Regions from separate parts of the Flavobacterium sp. 28YEA47A genome, predicted to be linked through region 1. Evidence: riboswitches for the same ligand, from Rfam matches in the RefSeq annotation. Region 1 holds a riboswitch; each other region holds the start of a gene.

What was found. Region 1 has a riboswitch for S-adenosylmethionine ahead of ABH942_RS09445 (Na+/H+ antiporter NhaC family protein). Riboswitches for the same ligand answer to the same signal wherever they lie in the genome.
Region 2: linked by a shared signal. The riboswitch ahead of ABH942_RS06625 (homocysteine S-methyltransferase family protein) and the one ahead of ABH942_RS09445 (Na+/H+ antiporter NhaC family protein) in region 1 are both predicted to bind S-adenosylmethionine.
Region 3: linked by a shared signal. The riboswitch ahead of ABH942_RS01800 (PLP-dependent aspartate aminotransferase family protein) and the one ahead of ABH942_RS09445 (Na+/H+ antiporter NhaC family protein) in region 1 are both predicted to bind S-adenosylmethionine.

What each region holds. Positions count from the first base shown of each region.
Region 1 is NZ_JBGCCI010000005.1:288,559-291,752, forward strand. It holds gene fabG (3-oxoacyl-[acyl-carrier-protein] reductase) at 1-508, opposite strand, end outside; gene ABH942_RS09445 (Na+/H+ antiporter NhaC family protein) at 583-1,902, opposite strand; SAM-I-IV-variant riboswitch at 1,962-2,058, opposite strand; gene ABH942_RS09450 (pirin family protein) at 2,213-3,088, opposite strand; gene ABH942_RS09455 (DNA-deoxyinosine glycosylase) at 3,128-3,194, opposite strand, start outside.
Region 2 is NZ_JBGCCI010000004.1:50,882-54,075, reverse strand. It holds gene ABH942_RS06635 (OsmC family protein) at 11-433, shown strand; gene ABH942_RS06630 (hypothetical protein) at 533-1,057, shown strand; SAM riboswitch class I at 1,123-1,226, shown strand; gene ABH942_RS06625 (homocysteine S-methyltransferase family protein) at 1,391-2,389, shown strand; gene metH (methionine synthase) at 2,410-3,194, shown strand, end outside.
Region 3 is NZ_JBGCCI010000001.1:374,184-377,377, forward strand. It holds gene ABH942_RS01795 (S8 family serine peptidase) at 1-910, opposite strand, end outside; SAM riboswitch class I at 1,457-1,565, shown strand; gene ABH942_RS01800 (PLP-dependent aspartate aminotransferase family protein) at 1,712-2,890, shown strand; gene ABH942_RS01805 (homoserine dehydrogenase) at 2,902-3,194, shown strand, end outside.

The DNA of each region.
Region 1 (3,194 bases):
CAGATTTTGTAAACCCGATTACTCCGGCTTTTGAAGCAGCGTAGTTAGTTTGTCCGGCATTACCCTTCACTCCTACTACAGAACTCATATTTATAATAGAACCCGCACGGTTTTTAAGCATGGTTTTCTGAACCGCTTTTGTCATGTTGAAAACAGACTTCAGATTTACTTCGATTACTTTGTCGAAATCTTCTTCTGAAATACGCATTAGCAGATTGTCTTTTGTGATCCCCGCATTGTTGATCAAAATATCTATATTTCCAAAAGTTGCGATTACGTCATCTACTAGTTTTTGCGCTTCATTAAAATCAGCAGCATTAGACTGATATCCTTTAGCTTTTACACCAAGAGCTATCAATTCATCTTCCAAAATTTTAGCCGCTTCGGCAGATGAACTATAAGTGAATGCCACATTTGCGCCGTGCTTTGCAAAAACTTCTGCAATTCCTCTACCAATTCCTCGGCTGGCGCCTGTAATGATCGCTGTTTTTCCTTCTAGTAATTTCATTATAAAATATATTTAGTTTGTCTTTGTTGAGTGACAAATATAAGAATTCAATCGCAATACTGTAAGACAAGCCTTTAAACTTTAAGGAATTTATCTATCCTTTTGTTCCATGTTTTACTGTAAATCGCAATCAGCGTAAAAATCAGCAATATATAAACATACCATGCGTTTGCAATAAGGTCAATCACATCCAATCTACCTTTAGCAAAATTCAAAATAAGCAATACTTGTGCACCATACGGAAGAATTCCCTGCACAATACAACAAAAAATATCCAAAATCGCAGCTGTTTTTTTAGGACTCAGTTCGTATTCGTCACTTATTTCTTTGGCAATGGCTCCGGTAATTACAATAGAAACGGTGTTATTGGCAATAGCCAGGTTGGTAACGCTTACCAAAGTGCCAATACCCATTTGTGCTGATTTTTTGCTCTTAATTTTTGATTTTATCTTTTGCAGTACATAATCAATACCGCCCGCTTTTTCAACTAGAGCAGCCAATCCGCCTGTTAGCATTGACAAGAGGAAAATATCAGTCATGCTTAAAAAACCTTCATAGTTTTTCTGCATAAAACTCAATACGGTAAAATCGTGTTGGGCAAAACCAATAATTCCTGCAACCAATATCCCGATCAATAAAGTAACAAAAACATTTAGGCCGGAAACAGCCAGACCTATTACTAAAATGTATGGCATTATTGTAATCAGTTCATAACTTTCTTTTTCAATGGCTACAGGGCTTATTTCTGAGTTAAATCCCAAATAGAACAGCAATAGTATTGTGATGAAAGATGCCGGAAGCGCAATAAAAAGATTGACTTTAAATTTATCCCGCATTTCACAGCCAAGTGATTGTGTGGCAGCAATTGTCGTGTCTGATATAATCGAGAGATTATCTCCCAACATCGAACCGCCAAGTAACGAACCGGCAATTAAAGGCATAGAAGCACCACTTTTATCAGCCAGACTGATAGCAATTGGCCCCAAAGCTACAATCGATCCTACTGAAGTTCCTGTTGCAGTTGATAAAAATGAGGCAATTAAAAAGATACCCAACGGGAAATACTGAGCATCGATCGTGCTGATTCCTATATTTACAACTGCATCAACAGCTCCCATCGCTTGAGTAACAACAGCAAAAGCTCCAGACAGCAGATAAATAAGACACATCGTAATAATCTGGTTGTTTCCGCAGCCTTTTATCAGCGTATCGACTTTTGCCTCAATAGATTCCCTGAAAAGTAAAAAGGCTACAATAATACCAAAGGTTACTGCTATTGGTGACGGCAAAGCATAGAAATCATTGAGTAGGATTCCCGCTCCAAGGAAGGTAAAAATAAAAACAAAAAAGGGCAATAAGGCTACTAACGAACCCTGGGTTTTAAGATGTTTCATCATCGATTGCTTAAAAATTAATAAAGCTCACGACGAAAAGCAAACTGAAAAAAGTGTAGGATGGCAACATTTTTTCCAAAAGATTTGGCTTATCGTTTTAGCACCTTGCTTGTTGTTGCAGGTTGCTATCTCTTTATGAGATTCGTGATAACTGATGCAAATATAGAGTATATTTTAAATTATATTTAGTCGAAGTGCATTTTTTACAAATATTTAATAATTTTCGATATAATTGAACTATGTGTAAAAATAAAACCTCTCCATTGCAAATTCAACAGAGAGGTTTTTTAATTATATATTTATGGTGCGGTTAGGCTTCCGGCATGACTACATAACTGTTATCATCTTTTACCTTCGGGAATTCTTTTTTTCTCCAGCGTTCTTTTGCCGCTTCTATTTTTTCATTACTGGAAGAAACAAAATTCCAATAGATAAAACGCTCTTCAGGAAGTGGCTGGCCACCAAAAAGAATAACATGGGTGTTCGGCTTGAGCGTCATCGAACAAGCATTGTCCAGCTTTGAAACCAACATATTTCCTTTTTCTACATGATTGTCACAGGCCTGCACCGCTCCTTCAACAACACAGATTCCAATTTCTCCAAAAAGTTGTCCTTCTGTATGCAGAAGGTATTCATCCTGAGTTTTAATTTCGACCATAAACAGATCCGAATGTACAGGAACCGGCGATTCTTTTCCATATCCTTTTCCTGCTACTAATATAAATTCTGCCGTTTCATCTTTCCAACTCGGAAGATCGTTTCTGTCAAAATGATGAAACTCCGGATCAATATCTTCTTTATCTTTTGGCAGTGCTACCCATATCTGATAGCCATGAATCATAAATTCTTTTCCGTGTCTTAATTCTTCAGGTGTTCTTTCTGTATGGGTTACACCATTTCCGGCAATCATCCAATTCACAGAGCCCGGTGCTATTTTCTGTGCTGTACCCATACTGTCTTTATGCATAACTTCGCCTTCCAATAAGAAAGTCAAAGTTGCAAGTCCGATGTGTGGATGCTGACCTACATCCATATAGTGATCAGGTCCCATTTTTGTTGGTCCCATATGGTCAATAAAGATAAACGGGCCTACCATTCTTTTTTTACGAAAAGGCAGCAGCCTACCTACTAAAAAGTCCCCGATATCACGTGGCCTTTCTTCTATAATCAAGTCGATGTTTGACATATTTTGTTTTGTTTGTTGTGGGTATCTAATTTACTAAAATTATTTGAGTGCTTCCAAAAGAGCTTCCCATTCTTCCAACTTTTGTAAAAAACTTTTAGAGGCATTG
Region 2 (3,194 bases), on a different contig from region 1:
AAATAAAAATATGAAAGCAATAAATGTTTTAGGATACTCAAGAAATAATGAGCAATTCGTAGTAAAGACACAGAATTCTGATGTCAGAATAAGCAGGAACGAAAAATTTCCTGAATTGGAAGGGCCAAGCCCATTCGAATATATCCTTGCAGGATTTGCAGGATGCGTAAATGCTGTCAGCCAACAAGTAGCTGCTGAATTAGGCATAAACCTGAAATCGTTACAAGTAGAAATAACAGGAGAAGCAAGCCTTGAAGAAAGAGTAGGTTTCAATAAAATCGAAATCGTACTGAAGCCCACAACAGATGCTTCACTTCAAGTGCTGCAGAAATGGTTACAATTAGTACAGCAAAAAAGTCCGGTTTATGACAATCTGGTCAATTCCACGCCGGTCGAGCTGATTTTATACAAAGAATATAATTATGCGGCATAAAGCCATATTTGTTTAGTTTGTTTTATTTGTTTGTTTGTTGAAAGACTGCTTTTGATTGCCAGTCAAAAGCAGTTCTTTTAATTAAAAATCTTCAGAACCATGTCCGTTAAAAAAATAAATATCATACTCTTTGGAATAGAAGAGATAGGAAGTTCCCTGATAAATGAAATACTTTCCAATCAGGAACAGCTTCTTGAAAACAGGAATCTCGATTTGAGATTGCCCGTAATTACAAACGCCACTGTCGCTTTTTTTGAAAAGCCAACAGTAAGAAATTCCTGGGAGGCCAATTTCATTCAATTTGCTGTTCCTTTCAGAGTGGAAGACATCATCAGTTTTGTCCAGGAAAATGAATTCGAAAATCTTATCGCTGTTGATACGTCAAACACAGAAGATATTCTTCCAGACTATTTCGATCTGCTCCAGAACGATTTTGACATCATTAGTGCCAATCCGGGAGTGCAAGAGTTTTCGGCAGATTTCAAAATGGCGCTAAATAATAGCATAAAAAAAACCGAAAAAGATTTTGTCTTTATAAACTCAAATGAGAAGAACCTTTCCCAAAAATTAGTTGAACAAATCCTAAGGATTGCAGCCAAGCAAAATTTCCGCATAGCGGTATAATTTCCATAAGCTATTGCAAAAACCAAACATATTGCATTACTTTGCAGTGTTCTTAAAAATATTGATTGTTATCACGAAAGGCGGAGGGATTAGACCCGGCGAAGCCTTAGCAACCCTTTAAAATTTAAAGAAGGTGCTACATTCTACCATATAAATGGATAGATAACACACGGAAAAACCTCAATTTTTCCTCTCTTTTCCTCTGACAACATCTCGATAGTATTTTTCAACCATTCATGGCCAGGAATTGTTTTTCCTATACCATGCATTTTTGAAAAATACTCTGGACTTTTAGATTCATCAGAATCTTGAACAATCTAATAGTATTAAAAAATGTCAGGCATACACAAAGCTATCAAAGAAAGAATTCTCATCCTTGACGGAGCAATGGGAACCATGCTCCAACGGTATAATTTTTCAGAAGAAGATTTCCGAGGTGAAAGATTTAAAGATTTTCCTCATCCATTAAAAGGAAATAATGATCTCCTTTCATTAACACAGCCAAAAGCAATACAAGAAGTCCACCGCCAATATTTTGAAGCCGGTGCTGATATTGTTGAAACCAATACATTTTCAGGAACTACAATTGGTATGTCCGATTATCATCTGGAAGAACTGGTTTATGAATTAAACTTTGAATCGGCTAGGCTGGCTAAGGAAGTTGCAGATGAATTCACAGCAAAAAATCCTGATAAGCCACGTTTTGTAGCAGGTTCTATAGGCCCGACGAACAGAACTGCAAGCATGTCGCCAGATGTTAATGATCCTGGTTTCCGTGCAGTAACCTTTGATGAATTGCGCATTGCCTATAAGCAGCAGGTCGAAGCCCTGATTGATGGCGGTTCGGATATACTATTGGTTGAGACCATATTTGACACACTGAATGCAAAAGCAGCATTGTTTGCAATCGAAGAAGTCAAAGAAGAAAGAAAATTGGATATTCCGGTCATGGTTTCGGGTACTATAACAGATGCTTCGGGCAGAACGCTGTCTGGGCAGACTGTGGAAGCATTCCTTATCTCGATTTCTCATATTCCGTTGTTGAGCGTAGGATTTAATTGTGCTTTGGGAGCAGACCAATTGAAGCCTTATCTGCAACGACTTTCACATAATACCACATTTAATGTTTCAGCACATCCTAATGCAGGCCTGCCAAACGCTTTTGGACAATATGACCAGACTGCGGGAGAGATGCAGAATCTGATTCGGGAATATCTTGAAGATAATCTTATTAATATAATTGGAGGATGTTGCGGAACAACACCTGAACATATTCGCCTCATTGCAGAAGTGGCAAAAGAGTATTCACCCAGAATTGTAGAACCGGTTTAGACTGTAGTAAAAAGAGAAAAATGGCAGATGTCGATTGTAAAAAATATTTAAAATTATCAGGTCTTGAACCTTTAATTATAACGCCCGAAAGCATTTTTGTAAATGTAGGAGAACGCACCAATGTTACCGGTTCCCGAAAATTTCTACGCCTTATAAAAGAAGAAAAATATGAAGAAGCACTGGATATCGCCAGAGCACAGGTAGAAGGAGGAGCGCAGATCATTGATATTAATATGGACGAAGGAATGCTTGACGGCGTTCGTGCGATGACCATTTTTCTGAATTTGATCGCTTCCGAACCTGATATTTCTCGAGTTCCGGTTATGATTGACAGCTCAAAATGGGAAATTATTGAAGCTGGCTTAAAAGTAGCACAAGGAAAAAGTGTTGTCAATTCCATCAGCTTAAAAGAAGGAGAAGAGAATTTTATCCGCCAGGCAAAACTGATAAAGAAATATGGCGCTGCGATTATTGTCATGGCTTTTGATGAAATAGGGCAGGCAGATACTTATGAAAGAAGAATAGAAATCTGCAAACGTTCCTATGATGTTTTAGTCGATAAGGTTGGTTTTCCGGCAGAGGATATCATTTTTGACCCGAATATTTTTCCCGTTGCGACAGGAATGGAAGAACATCGTCAAAATGCAGTTGATTTCTTCAGGGCTACTAAATGGATTAAGGAAAATCTTCCATACGCAAGTGTCAGCGGTGGTGTAAGCAATGTTTCGTTCTCTTTCCGAGGTAACGACAGGGTTCGTGAAGCTATGCATTCCGCATTTTTATACCATGCTGTCAATCATGGTAT
Region 3 (3,194 bases), on a different contig from region 1:
TAAAGGCTGTTGTACCGTTCATATTAGCATAGTTATAACTATAATTGGGATTGTTGTATATGAAATATCCTAATGAGGTATTGATTATATCAACACCAAGGCTATCAGCCATTTCAGCAGCTTCAACCCAATAGGATTCCTCTACCGGATTCTCATCTGAAATATCTTCCGTAATAAAAAGATAGTACGAAGCATCGGGTCCTGTTCCTACTAATTGGTTTTCAACATAACCGCCCATAGTAGAAAGCACCAAAGTTCCGTGAGTGCCGCCTGTATAAAAATTTGTATTTCTGTTTACAAAGTCATAGCCTCCTAAAATTTTATTGTTATTAAGAAGTCGTTGAAAAGGCTGTACTGTGTTTACATTAGGGAAACCGGCATCCATGACCGCAATTATTTTTCCATTTCCTGTAAAATCCTGCTGGTGTAACAGATTTCCCTTTAACATTTGAATCTGGTTTGCTGATGTACCGTATCCAAAGCTCACCTGAACTTCCTGCTCTTTATTCACAACAGCTGATTGGGATTGTCGCATGGCCCGTCCCGCAGTATTCAATGTAGCATTAGCAAATTGAACATGGTCTACGAATGTCAGGTTTTCAAGGTTTTGGATGGCTTCTACAGTCCCTCTAATATGCAAAGCATTCATCCATTTTGATTTGGCCTTGACCGTAATTCCTGCTGAAGCCGTAACCTGATTGATATACGATACAGAAATTGGGACATCTTTGTCGTCTAACGAAATATTCTGTCTTGTCCTTCTGTCAAGCGCTCTCTGCGAAAGCATTTCCAGCGGATTTGCCAAATAATAGGTTGCATCTGGTTTATCTGTAAAATACACCCAGGCATCTTCCTGAGCCATAGCCCAGAAGCCTGAAAGCAACACGATTAAAAAGGTAATTTTTTTCATAAGCTATTGTATTGGCTGTCCAAACTTAAACAAATTGCCGCTATCATCAATAATATAAAATTCCCGCATTCCCGAGATTGGCTTTTAAGTACTATTTTATCTTCCAAAACTTTTTTATACCGTTCAAAAACAGCTTCAATATCATGTACGCGAATGTAGCAACTTGAGTTTTCAGGAATTATTTTTTCATTGCATTTCTAAAGATGGATTTCATTATCATCCCATAAAAAATTAAAAGGTCTCATATTTGTTTGCCAACATGCAACCTAAAATTTCCTGATAAAATTGTTTGGATCTTTCAAAATTTAAAGAAGGAAGCTGGGAAATAATTTGAGTGATTTTTGAATTCAAAACCATTATTTTTTTAGATATGAATGTCAAATTTACAAAAATGAAATTTTATAAAATACTTTAACATGCACTATTTACAACATTTACACATAATATAAAACACTGCAAATCAATTAAATAAAAAATATTTTCGTTTTTATTAGGTTTTTAAATATTTTATACTCTAAATTTGCACCCAAGTTCTTTAAAAGATTATTCTTATCCAGAAAGACCGAGGGAATTGACCCGATGACGTCTTGGCAACCTGTCCTATTGAGGATAAGGTGCCACATTCAACCCTTGCTTTAGCAGGGAAAGATAAGCTTAGAAAATAGTACATAATAACTCGAGATATTATTTGCTCTTCTGACTTATCGGAGGAGCATTTTTATTTTATGCCCTTTCCGATATCTGGTTTCGAATATTTTTTTAAAAGCGAAAAAATATTAAAAAACTTAAAAACGAATCAAGATGAAAGAGCAAACTCAAATTCTAAACTACATTCCAGTTGATAAACTAACAGGTTCCATTTCGGTGCCAATTTACCAAACTTCTACTTTTGTACAGGATGCTCCGGGCGTTCACAAAGGTTTTGATTATGCAAGAAGCAATAATCCTACACGAAAAGTTCTTGAAGATCTGGCCGCCAAATTGGAGAATGGAACCAATGGCTATGCCTTTTCCAGTGGACTTGCCGCAATAGATGCTGTTGTGAAATTGCTATCTGCCGGAGACGAAATCATAGCGGTAGACGATATTTATGGAGGTGCTTTCCGCCTATTTACTCATATTTATGAAAAATTCGGGATACAGGTGACTTATGTTGATGCGACCGATGCAAAAAATGTTGCCAACGCCATCAGTGACAGGACAGCCCTGATTTGGATCGAATCTCCAACCAATCCAACATTAAAGATTTCAGATTTGCGTGCCATAGGGAAAATTGCAAAAGAGAACAATATCCTCTTCTGTGTAGACAATACCTTCGCCTCTCCTATCGCCCAAAAACCGATTGATTTTGGTGCCGACCTGATTGTTCACAGTGCAACAAAGTATATTTCAGGACATAGCGATCTAATAGCCGGTTTGGTGATTACAGCTACAGAAGAGTTAGGCGCTAGGATTAAATTTATCCAGAATGCTTCTGGCGCTATTTTAGGCCCATTTGATAGCTGGTTGGTTATACGAGGAATTGAAACCCTAAACCTAAGAATCAAACAACATGCTGAAAATGCACAGAAAATTGCCGAATTCCTGACTACTGAAAAGCTAATCCGCAATGTCTACTATCCAGGATTAAAAACCCACCTCAATCATGAAATTGCAAAAAGCCAGCAGAAATATTTTGGTGGTGTTGTGACCTTTGATCTGGTTATTGACGACAAGGAACTGGCTTCAAGAATCGTATCGGGAACAAAATTATTCCAGTTGGCAGAAAGTTTGGGCGGTGTAAAAAGTTTGTGTTGTCTGCCATGTGAAATGACCCATAAATCAATTCCTGCTGAAAAAAGATACCAATCGGGCGTTACTGATAGCCTAATCCGCCTTTCTGTAGGTTTAGAAGATGCTGATGATCTGATTGCCGACTTAAAGCAGGCGTTACAAAATGCAATTAAAGAAAATGCCACTGTCGAATTCCATAAAAATTAATTACTCGAAAAATGTCAAGAAAAAAATTAAATATAGGATTATTCGGCTTTGGATGCGTAGGCTTCGGGTTGTATGAGGTTTTGCAGAAAACACCGGGATTAAAAGCCGACATCAAAAAAATCTGTGTCAAAAACCAAAATAAGCCACGCGAAATTGGAGCAGAAAACTTTACTTTCGACAAAAACGATATTTTCAACGATCCTGAAATCAATGTTATTGTAGAACTTATTGATGATGCAGATGCGGCTTATGAAATTGTAACGACAGCTTTAAAAAGTGGAAAAGCTGTGGTTTCTGCCAATAA